Regions from separate parts of the Mesorhizobium sp. B2-1-3 genome, predicted to be linked through region 2. Evidence: predicted binding sites of a transcription regulator. Region 2 holds the regulator's gene; each other region holds the start of a gene.

Region 1 (7,938 bases), on a different contig from region 2:
GAAAGCTGTCCGCTCCCACCGGCTCGACCGCCTCCACCATTGTCGGCAGCACGAGCGCGCCGGACGGTGCCTCGGCCGCGAAAGTGACATCGGCATCCTCGGGGCGGAAGCCAAGCGTGACGGCATTCGCAGGCGCAAAGTCGCTCGTCTTGCTGCCGGTCAGCGCCGGACCCGAAAGGGACAGAAGATTCATCGGCGGTGCGCCGATGAAAGAGGCGACGAACGTCGAGGCCGGCTTTTCGTAAATGTCGAGTGGCGCGCCCGCCTGCTCGACCAATCCGCCATTCATGACGACAAGGATGTCGGCCAACGTCATCGCTTCCAACTGGTCATGGGTGACGTAGACCGAGGTGACACCGAGCGAGCGCTGCAAGTTCTTGATTTCGACCCGCATCTGGCCGCGCAGCTTGGCATCGAGATTGGAGAGTGGCTCGTCGAACAGGAAGACTTTCGGATTGCGCACGATGGCGCGGCCCATGGCGACGCGCTGGCGTTGACCGCCTGAAAGCTCGCGCGGGCGCCGGTCAAGCAGCGCTGAAAGCTCCAGCACCTTGGCGGTCGAACGAACCCTGCTGTCGATCTCGTCCTTGGGCGTACCGCGATTGCGTAGCCCGTAAGCCATGTTGTCGTAGACTTTCATATGCGGATAGAGCGCATAGTTTTGGAACACCATGGCGATGTCGCGCTCGGTCGGGCCGATCGTGTTGACGATCTTGCCGTCGATAGCGACCGTGCCGGAAGAAATGGTCTCCAGCCCGGCGATCATCCTCAAAAGCGTGGACTTGCCGCAGCCGGACGGCCCGACCAGCACACAGAGTTCCTTGTCGGGAATGGCAATGGAGACGCCCTTCACGGCTTCGACGCCGCCGGCATATACTTTCTTCACGTCCCTCAGATCGACCGTCGCCATCGGCTTCTCACTTTTCGGTGTCGACCAGTCCGCGCACGAACCAGCGCTGCATCAGCACCACAACCAGGATTGGCGGCAAGATTGCCAGGATCGCCGTGACCATGACCAAATGCCATTGGGTGTCGGCATCGGCGAAGGAGACCATCTTCTTCAGTGCGATGACGATGGTGTTCATATCGTTGCTGTTGGTGACCAGCAGCGGCCACAGATACTGCGTCCAGCCGTAGATGAAAAGAATGACGAACAGCGCCGCGATATTGGTGCGCGACAATGGCAACAGGATATCGAAAAAGAACCGCCATGGACCGGCGCCGTCGACGCGCGCCGCCTCGACCAACTCGCCCGGGATGGTCATGAAGAACTGGCGGAACAACAACGTTGCGGTGGCCGAGGCGATCAGCGGGATGATCAGTCCGGCATAAGTGTCGATCATACCGAGGTCGACCATTACCTTGTAGGTCGGCAGGATGCGCACCTCGACGGGAAGCATCAGGGTGATGAAGATCAGCCAGAAGAAAGTCATGCGCAGCGGAAAACGGAAGAAGACGATCGCATAGGCCGACAGGATCGAGATGAATATCTTTCCGACCGCAACGCCGAGCGCCATGATCGTGGAGTTGAGGAGCAGCCTGCCGACGCCGAGCCCGCCGATGCGGCCGACGCCGCCGAACAGCGCCTCGCCGTAATTGTTCCAGAACTCGCTGCCCGGCCGGAAAGGCAGTGGCGGCCTAAGGATGGTTTGCAGCGTCTGCGTCGAGGCAACGAAAGTGTAGTAGATCGGAAAGGCCACGATCAGTATGCCGAGGATGAGCACGGCATGTGCAAGGAAAATGCGAAACGGGGATTGACCGATCATCGCGCTCCTCAGCCGTAATGAACCTTCCGTTCCACGTAGCGGAACTGGATGGCGGTGAGCGCGATGACGATGACCATCAGGATGACCGACTGCGCCGCCGAATCGCCGAGGATCAGATTGACGAAGCCGTCATTGTAGACCTTGTAGACCAGTGTCTCGGTGGCCTTGCCCGGCCCGCCGCCGGTGACGGCGTGGACGATGCCGAACGTGTCGAACAGCGCATAGACGGTATTGACGACCAAAAGGAAAAACGTCGTCGGCGCCAAAAGCGGGAAGACGATGGTCCAGAAGCGCTTGGTTTCGCCGGCGCCGTCGATCGCCGCCGCCTCGATCAGCGTTTTCGGCACCGCCTGCAGCCCGGCGACGAAGAACAGGAAATTATAGCTGATCTGCTTCCAGGCGGCCGCCGCCACCAGAAGGATCATGGCGTCGGTGCCGTTGAGCAGCGGATCCCAGGCGACGCCCAAACGTCTCAGCAGATAAGACAGCGAGCCGATCGATGGATTGAACAGGAACAGCCACAGCATGCCTGCAATCGCCGGCGCCACCGCGTAGGGCCAGATCATCAGCGTGCGGTAGAGGCCTTTGCCGCGCACCACCTTTTCCGCCATCACGGCAAGGAGCAGCGCCACGCCCATGGCAACGATCACGGTCGCGAGCGAAAACACCACTGTGACCTTGATCGAGTTGAGATAGGCCGGGTCGGCAAGCACCTTGCGGAAATTGGCAAACCAGACGAACCTGCTCCTCAGCCCGAACGGGTCCTGCCTCAGCATCGACTGGTAGAGCGCCTGCCCGGCCGGCCAGTAGAAGAACACCAGCGTGATGGCAAGTTGCGGCGCCACCAGGAGGTATGGCAAGACTTTGTTGGGAAAGACGACGCGCGGGGTCAATGCGCCGCTCCGGCGTGGAAAGCCGAGCGGCACTCTACGGCGCTCACCGCTGCCCTGCCGGGCATCTCCCCTTCTTGGAGGAAGATTGGCAGTTCCTGCGGCAGCTGCCATTCTCCAGCTTTGACAATCGCCGAAAACGGTCGCGACAGCCAGTCTCCCCCCTTCAGGGGGAGATGCCCGGCAGGGCAGAGGGGGGCCTCGTAGAGCAAGGACTATAACTCGATAGGTTCGGACGCGCCCTAATTCCCCAGCGCTTCCTTGATCGCCGCGTTGCCACGCGTGACCGCATTGTCGAGCGCCTGCTGGGCGGTTTCCTGGCCGGCAAGCATCTTTTCGAACTCCTCGTTCTGGATGTCGCGCACCTGCGGCAGGTTCGGCAACCGCACGCCCTTCGAATTGTCGGTCGGCGCCTTGCCCGTCATCTGCAGGATCGGCGTCTCGCGACCGGGATTCTTGTCGTAGAAGCCGGACTTTTTCGTCGCCTCATAGGCGGCGAGCGTCACCGGCAGATATCCCGATTTCTGGTGCAGATATTCCTGCACATCGGTCTTGGACAGATAGGCGAAGAAGGCCGCGACGCCTTTGTATTCCTCGTCGGACTTGCCGCCGAAGACCCAAAGGCTGGCGCCGCCCGGCGTCGTGTTCTGCGGCGCGCCCTTGGCGTCGCTGTCATAGGGCAACTGGCCGATGCCGTAGTTCATGCCCGACTTGACGATGTCGCCTAGGCCGCCCGAGGATTCGGTGAAGATGCCGCATTCGCCGGCGAGGAATATCTGCTTGGCTTCGGAGGTGCGCCCGCCATATTTGAAGGTGCCGTCCTTGGCCAGATCGGCGAGCGCCTGGAAATGTTTGACGAAGATCGGCGAGTTGATCTTGAGTTCGACATCACCGCCGGCCAGGCCATTCTGCTGCGTGGCCCACGGCACATCGTTCCACGCCGCGAAGTTCTCCAGGTGTATCCAGGTCAGCCAGGTCGAGGTGTAGCCGCAAGCGGCGGCGCCGCTCGCCTTGATCTTTTTGGCATCCTCCCACACCTCGTTCCAGGTCTTGGGTGGGTTGTTCACGTCGAGCCCCGCCTTCTGGAAGATGTCCTTGTTGTAGTAGAGGATCGGCGAGGAGGAGTTGTAGGGGAAGGACAGCATGGTGCCGTCCGGCGTCGAATAATAACCGACGATGCCTGGCAGATACTGGCTCTTGTCAAAGTTCATCCCGGCGCCGGTCAGCACCTCGGCCACTGGCTTGATCGCGTCCCGGGCCGCCATCATGACGCCGGTGCCGACATCGAACACCTGGATGATGTCAGGCGACTGGCCGGCGCGATAGGCGGCGATGCCGGCATTCAGCGTTTCGGGATAGGTGCCCTTGAAAACCGGAACAATCTGGTAGTCGCCCTGGCTGGCGTTGAAATCCTTGGAAATCTTGTCGACGACCTCTGCGTTGGCGCCGGTCATGGCGTGCCACCAGCTGATCTGCGTAACGGCGAAGGCGGAGGTTGTGGAAAGCAGGGTCACGGCGACACCGGCCGCGAAGCCAAAGAACTTCATGTTTCGTCTCCCGTTCTCATTGCTTGTCATTGGCGAAAGGGGCACTCCCGCAATGGCACTATGTGTCGTTCGCGCGCAGCGGACAACGGTTTTGTTGCGGACAGGCGCACTTCATGTCCGGCTAAAGTAGCGTTCACTTCCGGATGAAAGTGACCCGGAAAAGGTTTGCATAGCGGCTTGCTGCTTGAATTGATGTACCAGGGACCTGTCTCGAGACGGTCAGCGACCTCACCGACGGACGGCGTCTAACAGCACATGACAACACTGACATGACAACGCTGAAAAAGGCGTCGGTTTAATGCTCGGTCGATGCGTGGAAATTCCCGTCCCGCGCTCAGCCTGACGGATTTGACATCGGCCAATCAGTCTGCTGGCCGGGAATGGGTCTGCCGCCGCTCAGTTCTGCCGCCGCTCAGTTCTGCTGCCGCTCGGTTCCAGAAGCGCGCGGCAAGTAGAGATGCAGGCTTGTTCCCTGACCGATTTCGCTATCGAGTCGGACATGCCCACCGGATTGCTTGATGAAGCCGTAAACTTGGCTTAGCCCGAGTCCCGTACCCTGCCCTTCCGATTTTGTTGTGAAGAATGGTTCGAAAACGCGCGCCAGGGTGTCCTTGCTCATTCCACAGCCGGTATCGCGTACAGTCACGCGAACAAATGAAGCCGCCGCTGAACGCAAATCCTCCAGATCATTTGGAAAATTGCTGGTCTCAATCGTGAGAGTGCCACTGCCTTTCATTGCATCTCTGGCGTTCACCGCAAGGTTAAGAACGGCGATGTCGAGCTGGTTGGCATCGATAAGGATAGGGTCCAAGGCTGGATCCAGATTGCATTGCACCCGGATACCGCTCCCCAACGTCCGTTCCAGCAGCGTCGTCAGCCCCTTGATACGTTCATTGAGATCAATCTGTTCCGGGACCAGGGATTGGCGTCGCGAAAAGGCAAGCAGTTGCTGTGTTAGCGCTCCTCCATTTTCGATCCGCCTGAACATCTCCTCGACCAGCAGAGTGACTTTCTCATCCGCAGGATCTTTAGCGATCTGTTTCTCCAGAAGCCGAAGGCCAGACCCGAAAACGGCGAGTAGGTTGTTGAAGTCATGGACAATGCCAGCTGCGAGGCGTCCAATGGCTTCGAGCTTTTGTGACTGGCGTGCGTTTTCTTCTCTTGATCGCTGGGCCGAGACATCGCGCAGGCTGGCAAGCAATGCGGGCCTGCTGTCCCAGGTAACCTCGACCGTACGCATTTCCACTTCTGCCGGCTTGCGGCCGGAACGGTGAACGGTGATCTCGGCGATCTCTCCGGAGACGACCGGACGGCCGAGCGGAACGTGGAGGAGTTCGTCAAGCGGCTGTCCAAAAATTACGGCTGCCGCAGGATTGGCATAGAGCACTGTTCCGTCCAAATCGACCACCAGCATCCCGTCGGCGGTATTTTCGATCAACTGGCGAAAGCTGAGCTGGCTGATGCCAGCCGGAGATGTATCTCCGGGCGATTCCAGCATTTCGGCGGCGTTTTGCGCCGTATTCAAGGCGCTCTTCATGTCGACGTGTTGTCCACGGCGGAGTCGCCGAACACATCAGGCGCGCTGTCAAAGGGCTTTCCAAGATGCATACCGCCACTGTCGATGGTGAAGCGCCGTATCTGTTTGTCGTGTTCGCTGCCGCGCATTTTCAGCACCATCATGCCGCGATGCATGAATTCTTCCTGCTGAATGTAGCGCAACAGAATGATCGAATCGGTGAGTGTGGAAATATGCTGCTCGCTAGCGCTCTGGCCTCCGACAAGCGATTTGTTGGTAGCGGTGCAAAGGCCGGCAATTTCGCGCTTCTTTATGAAGGAGGTGACGCTGATCAAGAACTCACGAAACCCGGTTTCTGGCGCGATGCGCTCCAATGCCGACAAGCTGTCGATTGCCATGCGATCGGGTTTGAACTCCGCCACCAGTTCGCGGATCATCAGAAGGTGATCCGGCAAACTCTGCGCTTCCGGATAAAGGCAGACTACCTTCAGGCGACCATCCGCCTCCATCGCTTCGAAATCGACGCCCCAGCTACGCGCGTTGCGGAAAAGCTGGCCGCGGCTCTCCTCATAGCCGACGAGCAAGGCGCGTTCGCCCGCAGCCACTCCGCCCGCCAGAAAGTTGGTGACAAGTAGAGTCTTTCCGGTGCCTGTGGCTCCACTGACAAGGGTTACGCTGTCGCGAAAGAACCCGCCGCTGCACATTTTGTCGAGTTCGGAATTACCACTGGTGACCCGTTTCGTGCTTGATTGCTGCTCCAGGCGCAACGATGACAGAGGCACAGCTACGATGCCCTGTTCGGCGACCAGCGTTATGGGCACTTCGCCCTCAACGTGACGGCTGCCGCGCATTTTCAGGACTTCTATGGTCCGCCGACGGCGCTCGCGATCAAGGGCATTGCGAAGGATCACGACATTGTCTGCGACGAACTCCTCTATTCGGTGACGGGAGATTTCACCATATTCACTGTTGCGTTCCGCGGTCATAAGGACCGTCAGCCCTTCTTTCTTCAGCGCGGTCGCAATACGTAGAAGTTCGCGGCGCACTGCCGTCTGCTCGGCTACGAAATGATCGAAAAGTTGGGTAACCGAATCGAGCACGATGCGCTTTGCCCCGGCGCTTCGGCTCGCGTGCAGAATGCGGGTCAGAAGACCGGCGAGGTCGAAATCGCCCACAACCACCTGGTCCTGATCGCGCGGGCTCGCATCGACGAAAACAAGCTTGTCCGCCGCTCGCCAGCCGCGGATGTCCCAGCCGAAGCTCGCCATGTTTACCTCGATCTCGGTTGGCGACTCCTCGAAAGTGACGAAGACACCGGCCTCATTGAGACCGGTGATGCCATGCGCCAGGAACTGCGTGGCGAATACGGTCTTGCCGCTACCGGGCGTGCCGCCCACGATGGTGGTGCGTCCGCGCGGCAAGCCACCCATCACCAAGTCGTCAAAAGCCTCGATCCCTGTATTGACGCGTTCAAGAACCGGATCGATAGAGATCTCATCCGTCGCGGTCATGAATATCATCCTTCTTGCGAAAACCGAAATAGTCCAGAACCTGAGCGATATTGCTGATGTCGCCCACCAGACGGCGCGGGGGATCAGCGGATTCGTCGGAGAGCGTCGGCGTTGCTAGTATCCCTGCTCGCTCCGCCTCATGAGGATGTTCCAGGATATCGAATATCTGGATTTCAATGGATGCGCTCATCTCCTCGATTATCTTCAGGCGGCTTTCCAGTGCCCGACGAGCACCGGGCGTGTCTCCGGCGATGTAGAGCCGGAGAAGGGGATGGGCCCCTGAAGCGGGCGGTTGTTCCGGGTTCATATCTCACGCTGGTTGCACGGGTTCAGTATCGACGTGCTCTACGCGACACGCCAGCAATTCAACCGCAGGGCTTTGTTGTCCGCCTTGGGCGATCTTCTAGCATTTCGCCTGGAGCCGACGCGCCACAGCTCGCGCTCGATGGGGCCTGGATCAGCACCCCTGTCACTTCTTAGACATTCGCGCTTTGCGCGTCTGCGCACTAGTGGACATTTCTCCGGTTATTGGGATATGGGCCGCAAGCGATCGTTCGGAGGAGTGTAAATGGAAGCCCGCGCCCACATAGACTCCGGCATGATCGGCAACAATCTTCTGCGGGCACTCACCGCGGCAGATTGGGCAATCCTCGAGCCTTGGCTGGATGAGTGGTCGGCCCCCACCGGAACACTGCTTTATGAACCTGG
Region 2 (7,938 bases):
ACGGGCGTGCGCCATGGCTGCGTCGTATCCGGATAGATCGCACGCCTGACGCCCTGGTCATGCAGCATGTCGCGTTCGACCGTTGCCTCGTCGCCTGCTTTCACCAGCCGGAGAAAGCCGATGCCGCGCAGGCCGGCGAAATTGGTATCGACATTGAGGGCATTGAAGAACGCTTTGAACTCGCTCTGCGAGATGTCGCCATTGCGGGCGTCGAACAAGGCTTGCGACGAGCGCAGCAGCGACAGCTGCAGGTCGATCCGGCTCTCGATACGGTTGAGCGCATCGTCCGCGGTCGCGTCGAACTTGATGCGAGCCGCCTCTTGCGTCGCGAAATAGGCGAACCCCGCCATTGTCATGCTGATCAGCGCAACGGCAACGAAAGCGACGATTGGAAAAAGCTTCTTCAACGGATAATGCGGCCTATCAGCATGTGAGCCCTTTATGGGCAAGTCGCCCGGTCAACACAATGGCAAGGCCAAGCCATCCCGCCGGCTGGCATATCACCTGATCGGCAGATCGGTAACGGGCTCAGGCCAGCAGGCTTCAGGCAGCGATCTTCAACGCGCCTGGTCCGGGAATGGCGCCAGGCGGACATTTGCCCAGGATGATCATGCCCAGCACCTCGTCCTGGGTCACATCGGTGGTGCGGGCAGTGCCGACGACCTGGCCGTTTTTCATGACGCACACCCGGTCGGCCAGTTCGAATACGTCGTGAATGTCATGGCTGATCAGGAAGATGCCGATGCCGTCGGACTTGAGCTGCCTGACCAGTTCCCCGACCTGGGCCGTTTCCTGCGGTCCAAGTGCTGCCGTCGGCTCGTCCATGATCAGGATGCGGGCGTTGAACAGGATCGCGCGTGCGATCGCCACCGACTGCCGCTGTCCGCCCGACAGCTTGATCACCGGCTCCTTGAAGCGCTGGAAGCGGGGATTGAGCCTGCCCATCACCTTGCGCGCCTCGGCCTCCATGGCGACATCATCGAGCGTGCCCCAGGCGGTCCTCAGCTCGCGGCCGAGGAACAGGTTGGCGGCGGCGTCGACATTGTCGGCGAGCGCCAGGGTCTGGTAGATCGTCTCGATGCCGTATTTCTTGGCATCGCGCGGGTTGGAGATCGAAGCCTCTTCGCCGTTGACGAAGATTTGGCCCGCGTCACGCTTGTAGGCGCCCGACAGGATCTTGATCAGTGTCGACTTGCCGGCGCCGTTATGGCCGAGCAGGGCCACGACCTCGCCGGGGAAAAGATCGATCGAGGCATCGTCGACGGCGCGAATGCCGCCGAACGCGATTGAGATGTTGCGCATGTCGACCAGCGGGTTGCCGGCGGGAGCGATCCTGTCAGCCATGATTGTCCTCCTCCCTCAAACGCGTTTGCGATAGACGGTGTCGAGCCACACCGCGATGACCAGCACGGCGCCGACGACGATGCTCTGCAGCGGCGAGTCGACGCCAAGCAGCACCATGCCGGATTGCAGCGACTGCATCAAAAGCGCGCCCAGCATGGCGCCGATGATTGTTCCCGAACCGCCGGCGAGCGATGTGCCGCCGATGACGGCCGCCGCGATCACCAGCAATTCATCGAGCGTTCCGAGCACGTTGGTGGCCGAGTTCTGCCGGGCTGACGAGATCGCGGCGGCGATCGTGGCCAGCACGCCCATGATCATGAACACTTTCATCGTGATCCAGCGTGTATTGATGCCGGCGAGGTTGGCTGCTTCCGGATTGCCGCCAATGGCAAAGACATAGCGACCAAAACGGGTGCGTTTGGTGATGAAGGTCATGACCAGCCCGACGGCGATGGCCATCAGCACCGGTATGGCGATGCCGTGGGCGATGAACAGGCCGCCCTCGGGCACGGTTATGTTGTTCGCGGCTGCATATCTGTTCACGATGCCGACTGGCCACGGATAGGAATTGGCCAGCCAAACCGCGCCCATGATGACGGCGCAGGTCAGCACGCCGATCAGCGTCTCGGCCCAGATCGGACGCAGCGGGAAACGGAAGCGCTTGCGCTGTACCCGCCCGTTGAACAGCGCAAGCACCACCGCAAGGCAGGCGGCGATACCGACCACCCAGCTCCAGGTCGCGCCGATCGATCCGGCCGGGCCGCCGCCCATCAGCTGGAACGTCGCGTTGAGCGGCGCCACCGTCTGGCCGCTGGTAACCCACCATGCCGCACCGCGCCAGACCAGAAGCCCGCCCAGCGTCACGATAAAGGCCGGCACTTCGAGATAGGCGATGACAAAGCCCTGGAAGGCGCCGATCAACAGACCGAGCACCAGGCCGATGACCAGCGCCAGCACCCAGATCCATGGGTTGCCAAGCTCAAGCCCGACGAAGCGCACTAGGAAATGCACCTGGGCGAAGCCCATGACCATGCCGATCAACCCTTCGGCGGAACCGACGGACAGATCGATATTGCGCATGACGATGACCAGCACCATGCCGCAGGCCATGATGGCGACGGCCGAGGTCTGCACCGACAGGTTCCACAGATTGCGCGGCGTGAGAAAGGTACGGCTGTCGAAATCGAGCGGATTGACGCCGAGACGCAGGCTGGACAAGACATGCAACCCGATCCAGATCAGCAGCAGCGCGCCGATCATGCCGAGCATGCGCGTGTCGATCTCGGTCGCCTTAAGGAACCGGGCGACGGCGCCGAGTTCCGACGCACGCGCGGTGTCGGCCTGCGGGTTGGACGTCGTATCGGTCATGATTTTCTCCCACCGGCCTGCCCGTCCGATGCGGGATGCCGGAAGCCAGCCTAGAAGTTACCCGCCCGGGGCGGAAAAACAAATCTTCTTGAAAAAACGCCGCGGCTTGGCAGCCGCGGCGTTCATCGCATGAAATGGAAGATCAGTTGCAGGCCGCTACGCTGCCCGCCGCGACGCCGGCACAGACCTCGTCTTTCTTGATCCAGCCGGCGTCGATGACGACGTTGAGATTGTCCTTGGTGATCGCAACCGGGGTCAGGAACAGCGATTTGACGGTGTTCCCACCGGGCGTTGTGAAGTCCTTGACGCCGGCGATATCGGTCATCTTCTTGCCGTCGGCCAGCTGCGAGGCGATCTCGGCGGCATTCTTGCCGAGTTCACGCGCGTCCTTCCACACCGACACGGTCTGCGTGCCGAGCGCGATGCGGTTCAGCGCCGCGTGGTCGCCGTCCTGGCCCGAGACCGGAACGGTACCGGCCAGGCCTTGAGCCGTCAGCGCCGCGACGACGCCGCCGGCAGTGCCGTCATTGGCCGCGACCACCGCGTCGACCTTGTTGTCGTTGGCGGTCAGGAACTGCTCCATGTTCTTCTGCGCGTTGGCCGGCAGCCAGCCATCCGTATAGGCTTCGCCGACATTCTTGATCTTGCCGCTGTCGATGGCGTCCTTGAGCACTTCCATGGAGCCCGAGAACAGGAAATCGGCATTCGGATCGGCACCCGAGCCCTTGATGAAGACGTAGTTGCCTTCCGGCTTCACCTTGAACACTTCGCGGGCCTGCATGCGGCCGACTTCCTTGTTGTCGAAGGTCAGATAGAAGACGTCCTTGTTCTCGATCAGGCGGTCATAGCCGACGACCGGAATGCCTTCGTCGAGCGCCTTCTGCACCGCCGGGCCGATGGCGGAGGCGTCCTGCGCCAGGATGATCAGCGAATTGGCGCCCTGGGAGATCAGGCTCTCGACGTCGGTGAGCTGCTTGCCGGGATTGGACTGGGCGTCGGCGGAAATATACTTGTCGCCGGCGGCTTCGATCGCCTTCTTCATGGCGGCCTCGTCGGTCTTCCAGCGCTCTTCCTGGAAGTTCGACCAGGAAACGCCGATGACCTTGTCCTTCGCCTGCGCGACCGACGCGAGCGTCAGCGACATGGCGACACCCGCCAGGATGGCGGCTGTGAATCTCTTCATCTTAATCCTCCCTGCGCCGCGTATGGCGCGACCAAACAGGCCCGTAGGCCGGCACAAAGGCTCTATTTTTTCGAGCCTCGAAAAAACACTGGTCCATCGTCGGAACGCTGTCAACGTCGATTCTGATGTATTTTGATGTCCTCGTGAATTTTTTTCGAGCTCCGGAATAAATAATGACAGCCAAGGCCGGTTCTGCCAGTATTTGACGGTCGTCGGGATCCTGGGGAGAGAACGCGGCGACGGGGAGGATGCGAGAAACATGTCGGTCGGAATCCGCCACGACGATTTGCGCCGACGCAACCGGGCGATGGTGATCGCGGCCGTGCGCCGTGCCGGGCAGCCCTCGCGCACCGAGATTGCCGCGACCACCGGGCTCAGCCATTCCACCATATCGGCGATCTCCTCCGACCTGATTGGCGAAGGCATCCTGGCGCAGAGCAAGCCGAGCGAGGCCGGTGCGCTGAAACGCGGCCGGCCGCAGGTCGGCCTCAGCCTCAACCCTGAAGCCGCGGCGGTGATGACCGTGGTGCTGTCGCTGAATTTTCTCTCCGTCGCCGTCATCGACTATGCCGGCCAGGTGATATCTGAAGAGCAGCGCCGGCTGGACACGCTCACCCTGTCGCGCGAGGCGCTGATCGGCGAATGCGTGGCCATCGTCAGGCGGCGGTTCGAGGATCCCGACCTCGACGTCGGCAGCATCGCCCGTATCGCGCTGGCGATCCAGGGCATCACCGACACGGATGCGCGCACCATGCTGTGGTCGCCGATCACGCCGCAGACCGACATCGCCTTCGCCGACATACTGGAGGCCGAGTTCGGCATTCCCGCCACCATGGAGAACGATTGCAACATGATGGCGGTGGCGCTGCGCTGGCGCGATCCCCAGCGCTACCGCGACGACTTCATCGCCATCCTTTTGTCGCACGGCATCGGCATGGGCTTGGTGCTGAAGGGTGAACTGTTCACCGGCACCCATTCATCCGGAGGCGAGTTCGGCCACATGATCCATCGCCCCGGCGGGGCGCTCTGCCGCTGCGGGCGGCGCGGCTGCGTCGAGGCCTATGCCGGCAACTATGCCATCTGGCGCAACGCGAGGCAGCTTGGCGAGGACACCGAGCCCGTCGACGTCAGCGACGCCGACATGCGCACCCTGGCGGCCTCGGCGCGCGAAAAGGACGGGCCGGAGCGCGAAGCCTACCGCAAGGCCGGCGAGGCGCTGGGTTACGGCCTTGGCAGCCTGTTCGCGCTGATCGATCCGGCGCCGGTCGCCATGGTCGGCGTCAGCGCCGCCGCCTTCGACCTGATCGAGCCGGCTCTGCGCGAGGCCATTGCCCAGACCGCCGGCGGCCAGCACTCGAAATCGATTTCCTTCGACACCGAGCCGAACGAACTGCCACTGATCCGCGAGGGCTGCGCCATGCGCGCGCTGACCTTCGTCGACCAGGAGATTTTCGCGCCGGGGGCACAGGCGAAATCAGGCGTGGGCGAGAACGTTGCGTGACATATCCCTAGTCTTCGCGAATCGCATACCCCGCGCCCCGAATGGTGCGGATCACGTCAGGCATGCGGCCATTGTTGACCGCCTTGCGCAGCCGGCCGACATGCACGTCCACGGTGCGCTCGTCGATATAGATCGTTTCGCCCCAGACATTGTCGAGCAGTTGGCTGCGCGAGAACACGCGGCCGGGATGTCGCATCATGAATTCGAGCAGGCGGAACTCGGTCGGCCCGAGCCGGATCTCGCTTTTCTTGCGGTAGACCCGGTGCGATTCACGGTCGAGCACGATGTCGCCGACCTTGAGCACGCTGGACAGAACTTCGGGCTTGGCGCGGCGCAGCAGCGCCTTGACGCGTGCCATGAATTCCGGCGTTGAGAACGGCTTGACCAGATAGTCGTCGGCGCCGGTGGAGAGACCGCGCACCCGGTCGCTTTCCTCGCCGCGCGCCGTCAGCATGATGATCGGCAGCCGCTCGGTCTCGGGCCGCATGCGGAGACGGCGGCAGAGCTCGATGCCGGACACCGCCGGCACCATCCAGTCGAGCACAAGAAGGTCAGGGACATTCTCCTGCAAGCGGATCTCGGCTTCGTCGCCGCGCGTCACCACCTCTACCTGATAACCCTCCGATTCCAGATTGTAACGGAGCAGCACACCCAGCGGCTCCTCGTCCTCCACCACCATGATGCGTGGCGCGATCATCGACTGGTCACCCCTGCCGTCAAGCCGCTGGCGCCGACATCGCCGTCTCGTCCTGCTTTGGGCGATTGGCGGGCAATTGCGTGCCGGTCAGCACATAATAGGCATTTTCGGCAATGTTGGTCACGTGATCGCCGATGCGCTCGAGATTCTTGGCGCAGAACAAAAGATGCGTGCAGGCGGTGATGTTGCGCGGATCCTCCATCATGTAGGTCAGCAGCTCGCGGAAGACCGACGTGTATTTGACGTCGATGCGTTCATCGTCGGCGCGCAGCTTGGCAAGTGCCGCGGCATCGCGCGCCGCATACTCCTCGATCACGCCTTGGACCTGGATCAGCACAAGCTGCGCCATGGCGTCGATGGAGTGCGACAGGTCGCGCGGCGTGGCGGCAAGGCCGACGGTGCCGACGCGCTTGGCGATGTTCTTGGCGAGATCGCCGATGCGTTCGAGATCGCCCGCCATGCGGATCGAGCCGACGACATGGCGCAGATCGTCCGCCATGGGCTGCCGCTTGGCGATCAGGGTGATGGCGCGGTCGTCGAGTTCGCGCTGGCGCGCATCCATGATCGCGTCGTCGGAGACGACGCGCTGGGCGAGCGCGTTGTCGGAATTCAGGAGCGCCTTGGTCGCGCCGCCGACCATCGATGAGGCGAGATCGCCCATGTCGCGGATCAGCCTGCTGATCTGTCCGAGATCTTCGTCAAAGGCTGCGACTGTGTGTTCGGCCATGATCTTGGTCCTCGTATGCCTGGGATCAGCCGAAGCGGCCGGTGATATAGTCCTGCGTGCGCTTCTCGCGGGGCGACGTGAAGATCTTCTCGGTGCGGTCGAACTCGACCAGCTCGCCCAGATACATGAAGGCGGTCTGCTTCGACACGCGCGCCGCCTGCTGCATGTTGTGGGTGACGATGACGATCGTATAATCGGCCTGCAACTCGTCGATCAGCTCCTCGATCTTGGCGGTCGACAGCGGATCGAGCGCCGAGGCAGGCTCGTCGAGCAGGATGACCTCCGGCTTCACCGCCACCGTGCGGGCGATGCAGAGGCGCTGCTGCTGGCCGCCCGAAAGGCTGAGGCCGCTGGCGTTGAGCTTGTCCTTGACCTCGCTCCACAGTGCCGCGCGCTTCAGCGCCTGCTCGACACGGCCGTCCATCTCCGCCTTGCTGAGCTTCTCATAGAGCCTGACGCCGAAGGCGATGTTCTCGTAGATCGACATCGGGAACGGCGTCGGCTTCTGGAACACCATGCCGATCTTGGTCCTGAGCAGGTTGAGATCCTGCGAACGGTCGAGGATATTCTGGCCGTCGAGCAGCACCTGGCCCTCGGCGCTCTGCCTCGGGTAAAGCTCGTAGATGCGGTTGAAGACGCGCAGCAGCGTCGACTTCCCGCAGCCCGAAGGCCCGATGAAGGCGGTGACGCTGCGCTCGGGCAGCGACAGGCTGATATCCTTCAGCGCCTTCGACTGGCCATAGTAGAAATTGAGGCCCTTGACCTCGATCTTGGCTTTCTCGACCGCGACTTCGGGCGTATTCAACTCGGTGGACAACATCGGTTTCATCTGTCCTCTCTGCGTCCGGTAAGGCTGCGGGCGAAGATGCTCAGCCCGAGAACCGTAAGGGTGATTATGAGTGCGCCGGTCCACGCCAGCTGCTGCCATTCCTCGTAGGGGCTGAGAGCGAACTGGAAGATGGTGACGGGCAGGCTGGCCATCGGCGCATTGAGATTACTCGACCAGAACTGGTTGTTGAGCGCCGTGAAGAGCAGCGGCGCCGTCTCGCCGGAAATGCGGGCGATGGCCAGCAATATGCCTGTGACGATGCCCGACAGCGCCGCACGGTAGGCGACCG
Region 3 (7,938 bases), on a different contig from region 2:
TCTTCATTGAAGCTGTGCGCGGTATCCCGCTGATCACAGTGCTGTTCTTCGTCAGCGTCATGCTGCCGCTTTTCCTGCCCGCCGGCGTCACCTTCGACAAGTACCTGAGGGCTCTGATCGGCGTGTCGCTGTTTGCCGCCGCCTATATGGCGGAAGTGGTGCGCGGCGGCCTGCAGGCGATCCCCAAGGGCCAATACGAGGGCGCCGATTCGCTCGGCCTCGGCTATTGGCAGAAGATGGGACTGATCGTGCTGCCGCAGGCGCTGAAGCTGGTCATTCCCGGCATCGTCAACACGTTCATCGGCATGTTCAAGGACACCAGCCTGGTCCTCATCATTTCGATGTTCGACCTGCTCGGCGTCGTCAAGCAGAACTTCTCGGACGCCAACTGGGCGACGCCGCAGACCGCGAAATCCGGTCTCGTGTTCGCCGCCTTCGTGTTTTGGCTGTTCTGCTTCGGCATGTCGCGCTATTCAATGTATACGGAACGCCGGCTCGACACCGGTTACAAACGATAAAAAGGGGATTGGTTCATGGCCACCGAAAACGCCGTCAGCGCGGAAGAGATCAAGGTCAATGCCGCGAAGATGCACATCTCGACCACCGATGTCGCCATCGACATCATCGCCATGCACAAATGGTATGGCGAGTTCCATGTGCTGAAGGACATCAACCTCAAGGTGATGCGCGGCGAGCGCATCGTCATCTGCGGCCCGTCCGGCTCCGGCAAGTCCACCATGATCCGCTGCATCAACCGGCTCGAAGAACACCAGAAGGGCAAGATCTTCGTCGACGGCAAGGAATTGACCAACGATCTCAAGAAGATCGACGAGGTGCGCCGAGAGGTCGGCATGGTGTTCCAGCACTTCAACCTGTTCCCCCACCTGACCATCCTGGAGAACTGCACGCTGGCGCCGATCTGGGTCCGCAAGACCCCGAAGAAACAGGCCGAGGAGATGGCCATGCATTTCCTCAAGCGCGTCAAGATCCCCGAGCAGGCCAACAAATATCCGGGCCAGCTCTCCGGCGGTCAGCAGCAGCGCGTGGCGATCGCCCGTTCGCTGTGCATGAACCCGCGCATCATGCTGTTCGATGAGCCGACCTCGGCACTCGACCCGGAAATGATCAAGGAAGTGCTGGAGACCATGGTTAGCCTTGCCGAGGAAGGCATGACCATGCTGTGCGTCACCCACGAGATGGGCTTTGCGCGGAAAGTCGCCAACCGGGTGATCTTCATGGATCAGGGCCAGATCGTCGAGCAGAACACGCCGGCCGAGTTCTTCGATCACCCGCGCCACGAGCGCACGAAGCTGTTCCTGTCGCAGATATTGCACTGAGCGCTGCCTCGTCGAAATGGAAGGAGCCCGGCCGCGCCACGGTCGGGCTTTTTCACATTTGGCCGATCGGATCGTTTCGATTGAAACGTGATGGAATCGCAAGAACTATGCCCGGATGAGAAAACGCCTTCGTTTCCTGGCCGTGCTGGTGGCCGCGGTGGTGCTGGTCGCGGCACTCGGCACACTGGTGCCGCGACCACTCTGGCCGGCTGCCGCGGCCGGCGAGGGCGCCAGGCACATTCTGGTGCTGAGCAATCCGATCCACACCGACATCGCCATTCCCGTCGATGATGGCGTGCGCCGGCGCTTTCGCTTCCTCGCCGCTGCCGGCCAGCCTTCCGACGCGCCCGAGGTGCGCTACATCGTCTTCGGCTGGGGCGGCCGCGCCTTCTACCTGGAGACGCCGACTTGGTCGCAGCTGAAGGCGATGCCCGTATTCAAGGCCCTGACGCTTGACGCTTCAGTGATGCATGTCGAGGTCGCCGGCAATATCTCCGGACCCGATGTCGCCGGCTTCGACATCCCGGAAGACCGCTTTGCCGCGTTGCTCGACTTCATCGATGCGAGTTTTCAGCAAGGACCAGGCGGGCCGATCGTCATCGCAGGGGCCGCCTATTCCGATTTCGACCGCTTCTATGAGGCGAACGGCCATTTCAATGCGCTGGCCGGCTGCAACACCTGGACGGCCGCCGCCTTGCGAACCGCCGGCCTGCGCACGGGTTGGTGGAACCCGCTGCCGGTCTCGCTCGGGTGGTCGTTGAAGCTGTATAATGGTAGGTAGCGCAGATAACGCCAACGCCTCGTTCGAGTTCTAGGCCCGCCATCCATAAAGCCAGTCCAAATCCGCGGCGAGCTTCTCCGGCGTCCGCATTTTCAGGAAAAGGTTGCGCGCCAACGCCACCGGACCCCAGGCATGCCAGGCAAGGCGGTTGAGGGCGCCGCGACGTGCCACTCTCACGACGCGCGGCCGGCGCAGACCTTCCCAGATTTGAAGACTTCCGGCCAGGTCGGCAGGGGAGGTGGCCATGACGTCGGCAAGCGTGGCGGCATCCTCGATGGCCATCGCGGCGCCCTGTGCCGCGAACGGCGTCATGGCATGCGCCGCGTCGCCGACCAGCGCGATGCGGCCCGACCTTACCCATGGCTGCTTCTGATCGACCGTATGGATCGGCCAGGCCGCCCACGGGCCGGCCAACTCCGCAAACCTTGCCAGCGCCGGCGCGGTGCGGCGCATGGCGCCGGCCAGGATTGCGGGATCGGCATGGCCGGACCATCCTTCGGCGATACGCTCGCCTCTGGTGAAAGCGACGAGGTTGATGGCGCTGCCCTTGCTGACGGGATAGGCGACCATGTGAAAGCCGGGATGCAGGAAGGTGGTGACGCAGTCCGGCGCACCGATCTCTGCAAAAGCTTGCCCGGCAGGACTGTCTGCGCTGACGGTTGCCCGCCAGGCCAGTTCGCCGGAGAAGTGGCTTTTCGCAAGCCTGGTTTTCCTTCCTTGGTCGGCAAGTCCGCGCACCGACGACCAGACGCCATCGGCGCCGACCAGAAGGAAACCTTCCGCCGCGACGAGCCTGCCACCCACATCGGCTGCCGCGGTGATGCCTGAACTGCTGATCGTGACGCTGCCAAGGCGCGCACCGGTGGTGGGATGAACATCGGGCATGGCAGCCACGCGCGCCATCAGCGCGTTTTGCAGGTCCGCTCGATGCGCCACGAGGTAGGGCGCACCCCAGCGCGCCTCGCCTGCTCGTCCAAAAGGTACGCGCGCCAGTTCGCCCAAGGTTGCCGCATCCTTCAGCACCACGGCTTCCGGCCTGACGGCATTGGGAAGAAGTGCGTCGAGTACGCCGAGCTCACGCAGGATGCGTGTCGCGTTGGGCGAAAGCTGGATGCCGGCGCCCGCCGCTTCTAGGCGCTGCGCCTGTTCGAAGATCCGCACGGTATAGCCCCGCTCGGCGAAAGCCAACGCCGCGGTCAGCCCGGCAATACCCGCCCCGGCGATGATGACTTGCCGGGACTGTGCGTCTGCCATTGGCCGGGCCGCTGGAAGTCAGGCGGCCTGGTCGATGTAGAGGCAGCCGGCCGGCAGCGTTTCCATCGCCGTCAGCTTCGGCGAATAGCGGTAGAGCGTCGAGCAGTAGGGGCAGACCTTCTCATTGTCGTCGCCCATATCGAGAAACACATGCGGATGGTCGAAAGGCGGGTTGGCGCCGGTGCACATGAATTCCTTGACTCCGATATCGATCGCCGGATGGCCCGCATCGTTCTGGAAATGGGGAATGGAACCGCCTGCCATCGTCGTCTCCTTTAGCGCAGTCTGCTCAGCGTTTGGATCATAACCGGCCTGTTTGCAAGTTCGATGAAATGAAACTGTCGCAAAAGCCTGTCAGAGGATAAGTTAAGCCGGTTAACCGGCTGGAGCATCGCGGCCAGGCGCAACAGCCTGGGCGCCGCCCGAAAGCGGCGAAGCAACCAGACGTGGGAAGAGCAGGAACCATGAACGAACTGAAGCCGGTCCAGAGCGAGTTCATCAATGCGGAAGCGGCAAGCCCGGAAGGCAATCCGGATCGTTTCGTCAATCGCGAGTTCTCCTGGTTGCAGTTCAACCGCCGCGTGCTTGAGGAATCGCAGAACACAAACCATCCGCTGCTGGAGAGGGTACGTTTCCTGTCGATCTCCGCGGCCAATCTCGATGAGTTCTTCATGGTGCGCGTCGCCGGCCTGGCCGGCCAGGTTCGCGAAGGCATCGTGTTGAGAAGTCCGGACGGGCGTACCCCCGAACAGCAGCTCGAACAGCTGCTGCGCGAGGTCGAACGGTTGCAGGAAGACCAGCAGAAAAGCCTTTCGGCGCTGACCGTGCTGCTCAACAAGGAAGGCATCGAGAGCATCACCCGCGACGCGCTGACCAAGGACGAGAAGGCCTGGCTGGAGGAGCACTTCCAGGACCAGGTGTTTCCTGTTCTCACGCCATTGTCGATCGACCCGGCGCATCCGTTCCCGTTTATCCCCAATCTCGGCTTCTCGATGGCGCTGCAGCTTCGCCATCGCAAGAACGGCGAGGAGATGAGCGCGCTCTTGCGCCTGCCGGTGGCGCTGAAGCGTTTCATCCGTTTGCCGGACCGCAAGCACCATGTCCGCTTCATCCCGCTGGAAGAGGCGGTCGGCCTTTACATCGGCAAGTTGTTCCCGGGTTACGAGGTCAAGGGCTCCGGCACGTTCCGCATCATTCGCGACAGCGACATCGAGGTCGAGGAGGAATCGGAAGATCTCGTGCGCCTGTTCGAGACCGCGCTAAAGCGCCGCCGCCGCGGCTCCGTCATTCGCATCGAGTTCGACATGCTCATGCCGGCCGAACTGCGCGAATTCGTCGCCGGCGAACTCGGCGTTTCGTCGAGCCGCATCAGCGTCCTGACCGGCCCGCTGGCGCTCAGCCAGATTTCGGAGATCGTCGCCGTTGCCCGCGACGACCTCAAATTCACGCCCTACAATCCGCGTTTCCCCGAGCGCATCCGCGAGCATGGCGGCGATTGCTTCGCCGCTATCCGCGAGAAGGACATCATCGTCCACCACCCCTACGAATCCTTCGACGTCGTGGTGCAGTTCCTGCGCCAGGCGATGGCCGACCCGGAAGTGGTGGCGATCAAGCAGACGCTTTACCGAACCTCCAACGACAGCCCGATCGTGCGTGCGCTGGTCGACGCCGCCGAGGCCGGCAAGTCGGTGACCGCGCTGGTCGAGCTCAAGGCTCGCTTCGACGAGGAGGCCAACATCCGCTGGGCGCGCGACCTCGAGCGCGCCGGCGTCCAGGTCGTGTTCGGCTTCCTCGAGCTCAAGACCCACGCCAAGATGTCGCTGGTGGTGCGGCGCGAGGACGGCAAGCTGCGCAATTATGTGCATCTGGGCACCGGCAATTACCATCCGGTGACCGCGCGCATCTACACCGACCTGTCCTTCTTCACCACCGATGCAACGATCGCACGCGATGTCGCCCAGCTTTTCAACTTCATCACCGGCTATGCCGAGCCGACCGCCGAAATGCGGCTGGCGATCTCGCCCTTCACGCTGAGGAACCGTATCCTGCAGCACATTTCCGATGAGGTCGCCCACGCGCTCGAGGGACGGCCGGCACGCATCTGGATGAAGATGAACGCCCTTGTCGATCCGATCATCATCGACGCGCTCTACGACGCCAGCCGAGCGGGCGTCGAGATCGACCTCGTCGTGCGCGGCATATGCTGCCTGCGGCCGCAGGTGCCGGGTCTGTCGGAAAACATCAGGGTCAAGTCGATCGTCGGCCGTTTCCTCGAGCACAGCCGCATCTATTGCTTCGGCAATGGCCACGGCCTGCCGTCGGACGAGGCGGTGGTCTACATCTCCTCGGCCGACCTCATGCCGCGCAACCTCGACCGCCGCGTCGAGACCATGGTGCCGATCACCAACCCAACTGTGCATGAACAGGTGCTGGGCCAGATCATGCTCGGCAACATCATGGACAATCAGCAAAGTTTCGACGTATTGGCTGATGGAACCTCCCGGCGCGTCGTGCTCGAGGAGGGCGAGGAGCCGTTCAACGCACAGGAATATTTCATGACCAATCCGAGCCTGTCGGGACGGGGTGATGCGCTGAAATCGCATGCGCCGAAGCGGATCGCGCAATTCAAGCGCCGCAAGAAGAACGCCGCCGCCTGATGCTGTCCGATTCCCAGGGCCGGCTGCAGGATCGCCGACCGCTGTCCATCATCGACATCGGCTCGAATTCGATCCGCCTTGTCGTATATGAGGGGCTGGCGCGCTCGCCGACCATGCTGTTCAACGAAAAGATGCTGGCGGGCCTCGGCCGCGGCATCGTGTCGACGGGGAAGCTCGACCCCGAGGGCGTGACACGGTCGATGGAGGAGTTCCGCCGCTTCCGCGCGCTCTCCGACCAGGCCGGTGCCGAGCACATGTACGTGCTGGCGACCGCGGCTGCCCGCGAGGCCGTCAACGGCCCCGATTTCATCCACCGCGCCGAAGACGTGCTCAAGACCGAGATCCGCGTGATCAGCGGCCGCGAGGAAGCCCATTATTCCGCGCTCGGCGTCATCTGCGGCTTTCATCCGGCCAACGGTATTGCGGGCGACCTCGGTGGCGGCAGCCTTGAACTGGTCGACGTCAACGGCGAAGCGATCGGCGACGGCATAACGTTGCCGCTGGGCGGCCTGCGCCTGCAGGACATGGCCAAGAATTCCCTCACGCAGGCGGCGAAAATCGTGCGCGACGAGCTGGGGCGGGCGAAGCTGCTCAAAGGCGGGCAAGGCAGGCCTTTCTATGCCGTTGGCGGCACCTGGCGAAATCTCGCCCGACTGCACATGGAGATGACCAACTATCCGCTTGGCGTCATGCACCACTACGAGATCGGCGTCGAAAGTGCCGCCAATTTCCTGCGGCAAGTGGCGAAAGGCGAGATCGAGAAGATCAAAGGCATCGAGGGTGTTTCGAAGAACCGCCGCTCGCTCCTGCCTTACGGTGCCATCGTGCTGCAGGAGATCATGGCGGCGATGCAGCCGTCGAAGATCATCGTCTCGGCGCTCGGCGTGCGCGAAGGCTTCCTCTATTCCCTGCTCGACCAGGCCGAGCAGAAGGCCGATCCCCTGATCTCGGCATCGGAGGAACTCGCCCGGCTGCGCTCGCGCTCGGTCACCCATGCGCATGAACTCGTCGACTGGACGGCCAAGACCTTTGCCGCTTTCGGCATCGACGAGACCGAGGACGAGGCGCGCTACCGCCACGCGGCGGCATTGCTGGCCGACATCGGTTGGCGCGCGCATCCCGAATATCGCGGCAAGCAATCGCTCAACATCATCGCCCACGCCTCCTTTTTCGGCGTGGACCACCCTGGCCGCGCCTATCTGGCGATGGCCAACGCTTATCGGCACGACGGCATCTTCAACGAAGCCATCGCGCCCGAGATCAAGGCGCTGGCGACACCGCGCTATCTGGAGCGGGCGCGGGTGCTGGCGGCATCGATGCGCGTCGTCTACCTGCTGACCGCCTCGATGCCCGGCGTCATGCCAAGGCTGAAATGGGAGCAGCGCGGCAATGGCGTGCTGGCGCTGGTCTTGCCGGCATCTCTGGCAGATCTCTATGGCGAGCGGCCGGCCGGGCGCTTGGCGCAACTGGCGCGAATTACCGGCCGCCGCCTGGTGCTGGCGGTCGAGGGCGGACCGAGCGTTTCGGTGAAATAGGTACGGCCAACTCCATCGCGCCACTTGTTCAGCGGCTTCGCGTTTGAAGACCGGCTTCCCCCACTCCGTCTTGGCTTCGCCAAGCCACCTCTCCCCCGTCCGGAGGGAGAGGAGGGGCGCCAAGATTGGCGAACGCGAGCCCTTCCTCTACCCCGTCGATCGGGGAAGAGGTGTCGAGCGCAGCTCGACGGAGGGGGGGGCGACTTGGCTCGGGCGTCGACTTGGCTCGGGCGTCGACTTGGCTCGGGCGTCGACTTGGCTCGGGCATTGAGAGTTCAACCCGGGGCATATGTCTGGTTGGTTCCGGGCCTGCCCTTGGATTTAGGCGATATCAAACCGCAGCCCGCCCGTCGACCGACCAGGCGCCGGCGCCG
Region 4 (7,938 bases), on a different contig from region 2:
CTGCGTGGCGACCGTCGCCTGGATATTCAGGACCGGCTACCGGCTGAGGAATTGAGGGGCGAAGCCACGCTGAGCCGCGGTCAGAGCTAGATCGCCTTCACCAGCCGCAGCAGGCCCAGCATCTCGACATAGGTTCCCTTACGGAAGGCGACGTAGACCGGCTCCTCGATGCCGTGGAAACGACGCTTGAACGCCGCCTGCCCCTGCAGGTTGAAGCGGCGGCGGTTGACCCAGGGCGAATCATAGGCGCGCTGGAAGGCGTTGCGCCAGAAATCGCTTTCGGCGAATCCGCTGGGGCCGACGTCGACCAGCGGCGACAGCCCGAGCGTGACGACCGAAATGCCTTCCTCGCGAAAGCGGTCGACGGCGAATTTGGTCAGGCCGACCTCCGCATGCGGCGAGGCGTCGATGTGCTTGCGCTTGAAGGCTGTGGTGTAGCCGATGACCTTGCCGCCGCGAAACAGCGGATCGAAGTCGAGCAGGGCGACCAGTTCGCCATCGGGGCCGTGCAGCACGAAGCGGCGCATGTCGACGCCCACATGATCGGCGAAGTGCCGGTTGAGGAAGCCCATTTCCCAACGCTTGACGATGCGGTCGCCGCGCCAGTTCGCCGAAAGCCGAGAGATCTCGTCGAGAAAGATCGTCCGCTTGTCCTCGGCGAACGAAAAGCCCTTCTTCAACAGCCAGCGCTCGGAGTAGCGCACGGTTTCGTTGCGCTTGCCGGAAAAATCGTGTTCGGGCAGCGGCAGACGGGTGTCGATGCCCAGCCGGTTGACCTTGTAGCCGAGCCCGGCCAGCACCCGCGCCGACTGTTCGCCGATCTGCACGAACCAGGGGCTGCCGGCGGTCTCGACGAAGCGCCTGATATAGTCGGCCCGATGGGCCGGATCGGCGACCGGGTCGCCGAGCGCGAAATGATGCTTCATCTTGGTGCCGAAGGCGATGTAACCGTCGGCGTCGCCGAAATAGGAGAGCCTGCCTTGCACGGCGGAGGAGTAGGCGAGTGAGAAGTCGCCGTGGCGGCGCACCAGCGCCAGCCGTTCGGCATGGGTGAACGCCTGGCGCTCGACCTTTGGCGAGGCACGCTCGAGGATTTTGTCGAGATAGATCCGCAAGGAGGGCATGGGTCGAGATTCCGCGTGCATCTGCGGCGCGCACCCGGGTACGCTATACGCCGTGGCGCCTTGATTTTGCACAGGAAGCCGAAAAAAGCGTTTCGAGGACTTCGGATTCCTGTACCGGTAACAGAGATCCGCCAGCCCCCGGATCTCGAATCAATCACATTGCCGCGACCTGATTATCGCCGATCTCGCGTATATGCCATATAGGACGCAACCGCGGTGCGGCGCATGGCCTCGAAATCCGGGGCCGATCTGCTGTATGGATCATGCGCGGGAGGGCGTTCTGCCGGTGTCGGCGGAAGCGCCACAAGGGTGGAATGGGGTTCGTGAGCGAATGGCAGATACGACAATCAGACCGGCAGCGCACCAGACGGTAACTATCGAACCGGCGATCGTCATCGGCGCCGGCGCCGCCGGTCTCGCGGCAGCGCAGGCGCTGGTCAAGGCCGGCGTGGCGACGGCGATCCTGGAAAAGGAGAGCCGGTTGGCCGAGCCATGGCATCGGCGTCACCAGCAGCTGCGCCTCAATACTCACCGCGACCTTTCGGCACTTCCCGGCCTTGCCTATCCGAAGGGCACGCTCGCCTTCCCCCACAGAACCGCCGTCATCCGCTATCTGAACGATTTCAGCGAGGCGAACCGGCTGCCGGTGGAGCTCGGCGTCGCCGTCGAGGCGGTCCTGTTCAGGGGCGACCACTGGGCGATAGAGACCAGCGCCGGGATGCGCCTGGCGCGCCACGTCGTGATCGCCACCGGCCGCGACAGACAGCCGTTCATCCCCGACTGGAAAGGAATGCGGGATTTCGCCGGCCGCATCATCCATTCGGCGGATTTCGGCGACGCGAAGGACTATGCCGGCAAGAAGGTGCTGGTCGTCGGCGCCGGCAACTCGGGTATAGACGCGCTCAACCACCTGGCGCAGGCAAGCACCGCCTCGCTGTGGCTGTCGGCCCGCAACGGTCCGTCGGTCCTGCCCAAGCGCATCGGCAAGATTGCCGTGCACCGGCTGTCGCCGCTGATGGCGCGGTTGCCTTTGCGGGTCGCCGATGCGGTGATCGCCTTGACGCAGCGCCTGGTTTTCGGCGACCTGACGAAATTCGGCGTGCCGCCGGCACCGGTGGGCGGCGCCAGCCGCCTGACCACCGACTACACAGCGATCGCCGCCGACGAGGGCGCGATCGACGCCATCCGCGCGGGCAGGATCACCGTCGTGCCGGGGGTGCGAGAATTCACCCGCGACGGCGTCATCCTGGCCAATGGCAGCCTGATCGATCCCGACATCGTCATTGCCGCGACGGGCTACCGCACCGGGCTTGAGCAGATGGTCGGCAATCTCGGCGTGCTCGACGGCAAGGGCGTTCCGGTCTTCAACGGCGGCGATGCGGATCCGAAACTGCCTGGCCTCTGGTTCACCGGCATGCGGCCGAGCATCCGCGGCTGCTTCGCCAATGCCGCCATCCAGGCCAAGGCGATCGCCGAGCGGATTGCCCGGCGGATCGCCAATTCGGGCCGCTGAACCGGGCTGGAGGTTCGTTTTACGCGTCGGACGGAACCCCACTTTCCTGGAATTGCCCTCTAAATCGCGATCTTGCCGCCGCCTTGCCTGGTAATGGCGACGACCGCCGGCCGCACCGGCATGTCCGGCTTGAAATCGGGCCAGCGCGTCGACGGATCCTCATAATAGGACGGGCGGCCGAACGCCTCCCAATCCTCGCCGCCGTCGCCTGGATGCTGGACGGCGACGAAGGCGGTCTGATCGTCGGGCGCAAACAGCGGCCCGCACATTTCAGCGCCGATCGGCACGCGGAAAAACAGTTTTGACGTCGCGCGCGCCGGCCCTTCGGTGTCGACCGCCCACAGGCCGTCGGTGCGGCCGGTGGCCTTCGGGCCCTGGCCGTCGGTGGCGACCCACAGGCGCCCGGCTGAATCGACCGCGCAATTGTCGGGCATGCCGAACCAGCCATTGGCCGTGGTGGCGGTGGAGAAGGTGGCGCCGACATCGGCAACCGCCGGATCGCCGCATTTCAGGAGCACTTCCCATTTGCCCCTGGTGCCGGCGAAATCGCCGCCATCTTCCGATATCTCGATGATGTGGCCGAAAGCGTTGTCGGCGCGCGGGTTGGCGGCGTCGACCTGGTCGGCTTTGCGCTTGGAATTGTTGGTCAGCATGACATAGACCTTGCCGTTGACACGATTGGGCTGGATGTCCTCGGGACGGTCCATCTTGGTGGCGCCGAGCAGGTCGGCGGCACGCCGCGTCTCGATCAACACGTCGGCCTGGCCGGCAAAGCCGTTCTCGGCCGTCAGCGGGCCCTGGCCGAAGACGATCGGCAGCCATTCCACCGTACCGTCCGCAGCGAATTTGGCGACATGCAGCGTGCCGTCGTCGAGCAGGTTCATGTTGGCGGCGCGGTCGTCCGGATCGAAACGGCCCGCGGTGACGAATTTGTAGACGTACTCGAAGCGCTCGTCGTCGCCGAGATAGAAGACGACGCGGCCATCCTTGGCGACGATCGATTCGGCGCCTTCATGCTTGAAGCGGCCCATTGCGGTGCGCTTCCTCGGCGTGGATGTCGGATCGTTGACGTCGACCTCGACGATCCAGCCGAAACGGTTGGGCTCGTTCGGCTCCTTGGCGAGGTCGAAACGATCGTAATGCGCGCCCCATTCATAGGCGCCTTCCGGAATGCCGAGGCGCTTGTAATTGGCGGCTTCCTTATGGCCTTCCGGCAGTTCACCGGAGAAATAGCCGTGGATGTTCTCCTCGGCCATGACATAGGTGCCCCAAGGCGTGACGCCGCCGGCGCAGTTGTTGAATGTGCCGATGACCTTGGTGCCGGATGGGTCGGCATTGGTCTTGACGCGGTCATGGCCGGCGACCGGGCCCGACAGCGCCATTTCGGTGTTGGAGGTGATGCGGCGGTTCAACTTGCCGTCGCGCACCACCTGCCACTTGCCGCCTTCCTTGCGGATCTCGACGATGGTGCCGCCATGTGCCGCCATCTCGACATCGACCTGCTCCTTCGAGAGCGGCGTGAGTTCGGCCGCCTTCTTGCCGTCCTTCTCGACTATCTTGACGATACCCGGGAACATCAGATGCGGATTGGTGTATTCGTGGTTGACGACCAGCAGGCCGTGCTCCGCGGAGCCATCGATCCCGATATAGCCGACATAGTCGTTGTTGTAGCCGAATTGTCTTGCCTGGGCCTCAGCCGACTGTCTGGCCGGGTCGAACTCCGGCGAATCGGCAAACAGCGGATCGCCCCAGCGCAACAGCACGTCGGCATCGTAGCCCGGCGCGACGTGGTGCTTGTCGTCGATACCGGCTTCGAGTTCATCGAACGAGAAAGCCGAACCCTCGGCGGCACGCGCATCGTCGGCGGCCACGAGCGCCAGCGGGCTGACGGTGGCGGCGATGGCCGAGACGGCCAGCGAGCACTTGAGGAAGGCGCGGCGGGAGAACCGCTCGGCAATGATTTCGCCCATGGTGCGGTTTTCGGTGGGGTTGGTCGCCGGACCGTCGTTTTCCTCAAGCAGGCTGGTGCGGAATCTGGCGTCGGGCGAACGATGGTCGGTCATGGGTCTGCCTCTGGCTGGATGGCTGGAGCGTGTCACGCGTTTCGACCCCTTATAGACGATCGGTCACACTTTCGTGACATTCGTGCACCCGCCAACTTGACCGCGAACCTCGCGCCACATCCGGTTTGAAACTCGGACCAAGGTCCTAAACCGATCGGGCGAAGGTCCGGATTGCCGCGGCATCGGTCGTGGGCCACTTACACGAACACGCCATGTCGCCGATGGTCGCGTACCTGCACGAGATGGCCTCTGAATTTTGCCGGTCCGATCAAGTGAGGGACTGATGCGCAGCTCGATCATGGCTCATTGTTGCTGGCTGGCCCTGAGAGCAGTGCCGGCACTGGCGCTGACCATAGCCCCCTATCACCTCGATTTTCACGGTTCCGCCGCAGGCATTGTCGCGTCCAGCGCCCAAGCCAAGCCTGGCGGGAACAGCGGCAATGGCGGTGGTGGCGGTAACGGCAATGGCGGTGGTGGCGGTAACGGCAATGGGGGCAATGGCGGCAATGGAAATAACGGCGGCGGCAACAATGGCAACGCCGGAGGCAACAATGGCAACGCTGGCGGCAACGGGAACAATGGCGCCGGCAACAACGGCAAGGGGAAGGGTGCCAACAGCTCCGGCAAGCATGTGAACGCAACAACCGGCGATCGTGTCGAAATAGACGACAACAAGATCGTGGTGCAGCACCCTAACGGCTTCGGCGAAGAGATCGAGAAGGGTCGCTTCAAAATGACCGACGCTCTGGGCCGCACGATCGTCGAGCGCCCTGCGACGGCGGCGGATATAAGCCGCCTCAAGGGGTTGTAGAGCGGGCAATAGGCATCGCCCGCTTTACGTGTCACCTCCGCCGCCCCCCGGCGGAGGTGACCTTGTCGCTCCGGCCCCGTATAGGGGCCGTCTTTTTTGCCCTGGAGCGTTCCGCTGCTGCACCGCGCTTCAGGTTTTCATTTATGCGTGTCGTTATCCCAAACCGGGGATCCCTTGCGGCCGACCAGGATCAGCTGCCGGCCCGATCCCGCGCTTCGCGCATCAGCAGCGCCGCCTCGGTGCGATTGCGGACGTTGAGCTTGGACAGCACACCGGTCATGTGATGCTTGACCGTTTTTTCCTGCAGTGCCAGCCGCAGCGCCACTTCCTTGTTGCTCAGCCCTTCCGCCACCAGCTGCAGGATCTCGGCCTCGCGTCCGGTGAGCTGACGCAGGCGATCCGTCCTGCCGTTGGCCGGCTGCAGCGATTGCAGGTCCGAAAGCAGGCGAGCCGACAGGGTCGGCGACACATAGGTCTCGCCGGCCGCGACACCATGGAGGATTTCGGCCAGCATGCGCGAGCCGACCCCCTTCAGCACATAGCCGCGCACACCGGCATTCAGCGCCCGCGCCACGTCGGCATTGGCCTCCGAGACCGTCAGCATGACGATCTTCTGTCCGGGATTGGCACCCAGTATGCCGGCCACCGACGCAAGGCCGTCACCCGGCATGCTGATGTCGAGCAGCAGTATGTCGGGCTGCAAAGTCGAGGCGATGCGTTCGGCATCCTGCGCCGTGGCGCCCTGGGCCACCATTTCGAAGCCGCCGATCTCCGACAGGCTGCGGGTAACGCCTTCGCGAAACAGAGGGTGGTCGTCGACAATGGCGACACGGATGGTACCGATCATGGTTGATCCTCGACGGCTAGCGTAATCATCAATCGTGTTCCCTGCGGCCCGGTCGTGGTCTCGAACTGGCCACCAATGCTTTCGATACGCTCCCTGATGCCGGCGAGCCCCAGGCCTTCGGCCCGCCTCGGGTCGAATCCGGGCCCGCCATCCGACACTTCAACGAAGAACTTGCCGCCTGTCATCCCGGCCTTCACCTCCTGATCCTTGCCCTGCCCATGACGGTAGGCGTTGTTCAGCCCCTCCTGGACGAAGCGATAGATGCTGATCTTCTCCGAAGCGCCCAGTTCGGGCAACTGCCTGGATAGGGTCAGCGCCACGGAACTGCGGGTCCTGCGTTGATGCTCGTCGACGGCAAGACGCAGAATGTCGCCGGTCGCGGCCGTTTCTATCTGCGGCAGGACAAGTCCGTTGCAGATGCCGCGGATTTCACGCATCGCGTCGTCCAGCGCCATGCGGATCATGGCGATCTCGGCGTTGCGGCTGTCGCTGGAGGCACCCTCGCCGGAAATGGCGGGGCTATCCACACGCAGCGCCGCCAGCGCGACGAGCTGGGCCGGCCCGTCATGAAGGTCGGCACCGATGCGACGCAGGTATCGTTCATTGAGCGCCGTGGCACGGCGCGACGCCTGCTGGACGCGCAGGCGCAGCGCCCGGTTTTGCGAAACCAGCGCCTGCAGCTCGGAGACCTGGCCCTGCAGAACGCCGCGCTGCTTGTCGATGGTGCGGCTGCCACGTATGACGATCCCCGACAACAGCAGCAGCGCCGTCAGCGTGGCGCCGGCCACGATCAGCCAGCTCGACAGCAAGGCGGAAGCCAGAGCCGCCTGGAAATCGTCGGCGATCTCGTAGAATTCGGTGACGGCGACCACCTCGCCCGACCAGGGTTCGCGGACTGGATTGTAGATTTCCAGCAGCGGCACGCCCGCGGCCCTCTCCTCCTTGTCGTCCTCGTCGCCTAGCTCGTTGAACTCGGCGACGACATTCCCGGCGAAGGCGGCACGCAGGTTGGCGCTCGGGCCGAACTGCCGGCCGATCAAGGCCGTGTCCTTCGAATACAGCACCGTGCCGTCCCGACGCCACAACTTGAAGGAAAACAGCCGTTTGCCGAGCGCGCCTTGGCCGAGGGTCTCGTCAAGCGCCCGTTTGACGGCGTCATCGAGCTGATGGTTCGTGCGCAGATCGGGGAGCAGCGGAGCGATCACACTGTCGACATAAAGGGCAGTCGTGGCCGCCGAATTGTGGAGCACGCTTTCGCGGATTTGCGCGGTGACCCAGAAGCCGACCACCAGCATCACCGCAAGCAGCCCGAAGCCGCCGGCAATGATGAACTGCAGCGCCAGCGTAAGCCCGTTCCAGCGCCGCGACAAGGTTTCGAGAAATCGCACGCCACGCTCCTCGCCCCCACCCGCAGGGGCAGGGTAGTGGCCGCGACTTTGGCGCTTCGGTCCTGCCGACACAAGAGCCTGGTCCCACGGCAGCTGCTTGACGTCCCGACGCGCTTGCGAAACAAGGCACGGACGACCGGCATCAATATCGAGGGCAGGGTGAGTTTTTCGGGGTTACTTCAGCTCGGTCTT

What was found. The regulator PhoB, encoded in region 2, activates phosphate uptake and scavenging genes when phosphate is short. The targets are predictions, from matches to a motif close to TGTCATNNANCTGTCAT.
Region 1: the regulator PhoB is predicted to act here: its motif matches at 4,462-4,478, upstream of ugpB (sn-glycerol-3-phosphate ABC transporter substrate-binding protein UgpB).
Region 3: the regulator PhoB is predicted to act here: its motif matches at 3,701-3,717, upstream of FJ973_RS30265 (RNA degradosome polyphosphate kinase).
Region 4: the regulator PhoB is predicted to act here: its motif matches at 4,763-4,779, upstream of FJ973_RS01795 (PhoX family phosphatase).

Annotation. Positions count from the first base shown of each region.
Region 1 covers NZ_VFWL01000018.1:62,965-70,902, reverse strand. The annotation lists gene FJ973_RS24670 (sn-glycerol-3-phosphate import ATP-binding protein UgpC) at 1-910, opposite strand, end outside; gene ugpE (sn-glycerol-3-phosphate ABC transporter permease UgpE) at 918-1,766, opposite strand; gene ugpA (sn-glycerol-3-phosphate ABC transporter permease UgpA) at 1,775-2,659, opposite strand; gene ugpB (sn-glycerol-3-phosphate ABC transporter substrate-binding protein UgpB) at 2,899-4,203, opposite strand; gene FJ973_RS24645 (ATP-binding protein) at 4,616-5,740, opposite strand; gene kaiC (circadian clock protein KaiC) at 5,737-7,230, opposite strand; gene FJ973_RS24635 (circadian clock KaiB family protein) at 7,214-7,537, opposite strand; gene FJ973_RS24630 (Crp/Fnr family transcriptional regulator) at 7,799-7,938, shown strand, end outside.
Region 2 covers NZ_VFWL01000021.1:29,392-37,329, reverse strand. The annotation lists gene FJ973_RS26665 (CHASE domain-containing protein) at 1-407, opposite strand, end outside; gene FJ973_RS26660 (ATP-binding cassette domain-containing protein) at 544-1,344, opposite strand; gene FJ973_RS26655 (sugar ABC transporter permease) at 1,360-2,712, opposite strand; gene xylF (D-xylose ABC transporter substrate-binding protein) at 2,855-3,895, opposite strand; gene FJ973_RS26645 (ROK family protein) at 4,155-5,396, shown strand; gene phoB (phosphate regulon transcriptional regulator PhoB) at 5,404-6,093, opposite strand; gene phoU (phosphate signaling complex protein PhoU) at 6,113-6,820, opposite strand; gene pstB (phosphate ABC transporter ATP-binding protein PstB) at 6,846-7,649, opposite strand; gene pstA (phosphate ABC transporter permease PstA) at 7,646-7,938, opposite strand, start outside.
Region 3 covers NZ_VFWL01000032.1:6,118-14,055, reverse strand. The annotation lists gene FJ973_RS30290 (amino acid ABC transporter permease) at 1-518, shown strand, start outside; gene FJ973_RS30285 (amino acid ABC transporter ATP-binding protein) at 534-1,337, shown strand; gene FJ973_RS30280 (TIGR02117 family protein) at 1,453-2,118, shown strand; gene FJ973_RS30275 (FAD-dependent monooxygenase) at 2,149-3,372, opposite strand; gene FJ973_RS30270 (zinc-finger domain-containing protein) at 3,391-3,636, opposite strand; gene FJ973_RS30265 (RNA degradosome polyphosphate kinase) at 3,837-6,029, shown strand; gene ppx (exopolyphosphatase) at 6,029-7,564, shown strand; gene FJ973_RS30250 (DoxX family protein) at 7,896-7,938, opposite strand, start outside.
Region 4 covers NZ_VFWL01000001.1:351,065-359,002, forward strand. The annotation lists gene FJ973_RS01780 (ABC transporter permease) at 1-55, shown strand, start outside; gene FJ973_RS01785 (phosphatidylglycerol lysyltransferase domain-containing protein) at 87-1,124, opposite strand; gene FJ973_RS01790 (NAD(P)/FAD-dependent oxidoreductase) at 1,456-2,637, shown strand; gene FJ973_RS01795 (PhoX family phosphatase) at 2,697-4,700, opposite strand; gene FJ973_RS30730 (hypothetical protein) at 5,032-5,511, shown strand; gene FJ973_RS01810 (response regulator transcription factor) at 5,702-6,358, opposite strand; gene FJ973_RS01815 (sensor histidine kinase) at 6,355-7,746, opposite strand; gene FJ973_RS01820 (hypothetical protein) at 7,906-7,938, shown strand, end outside.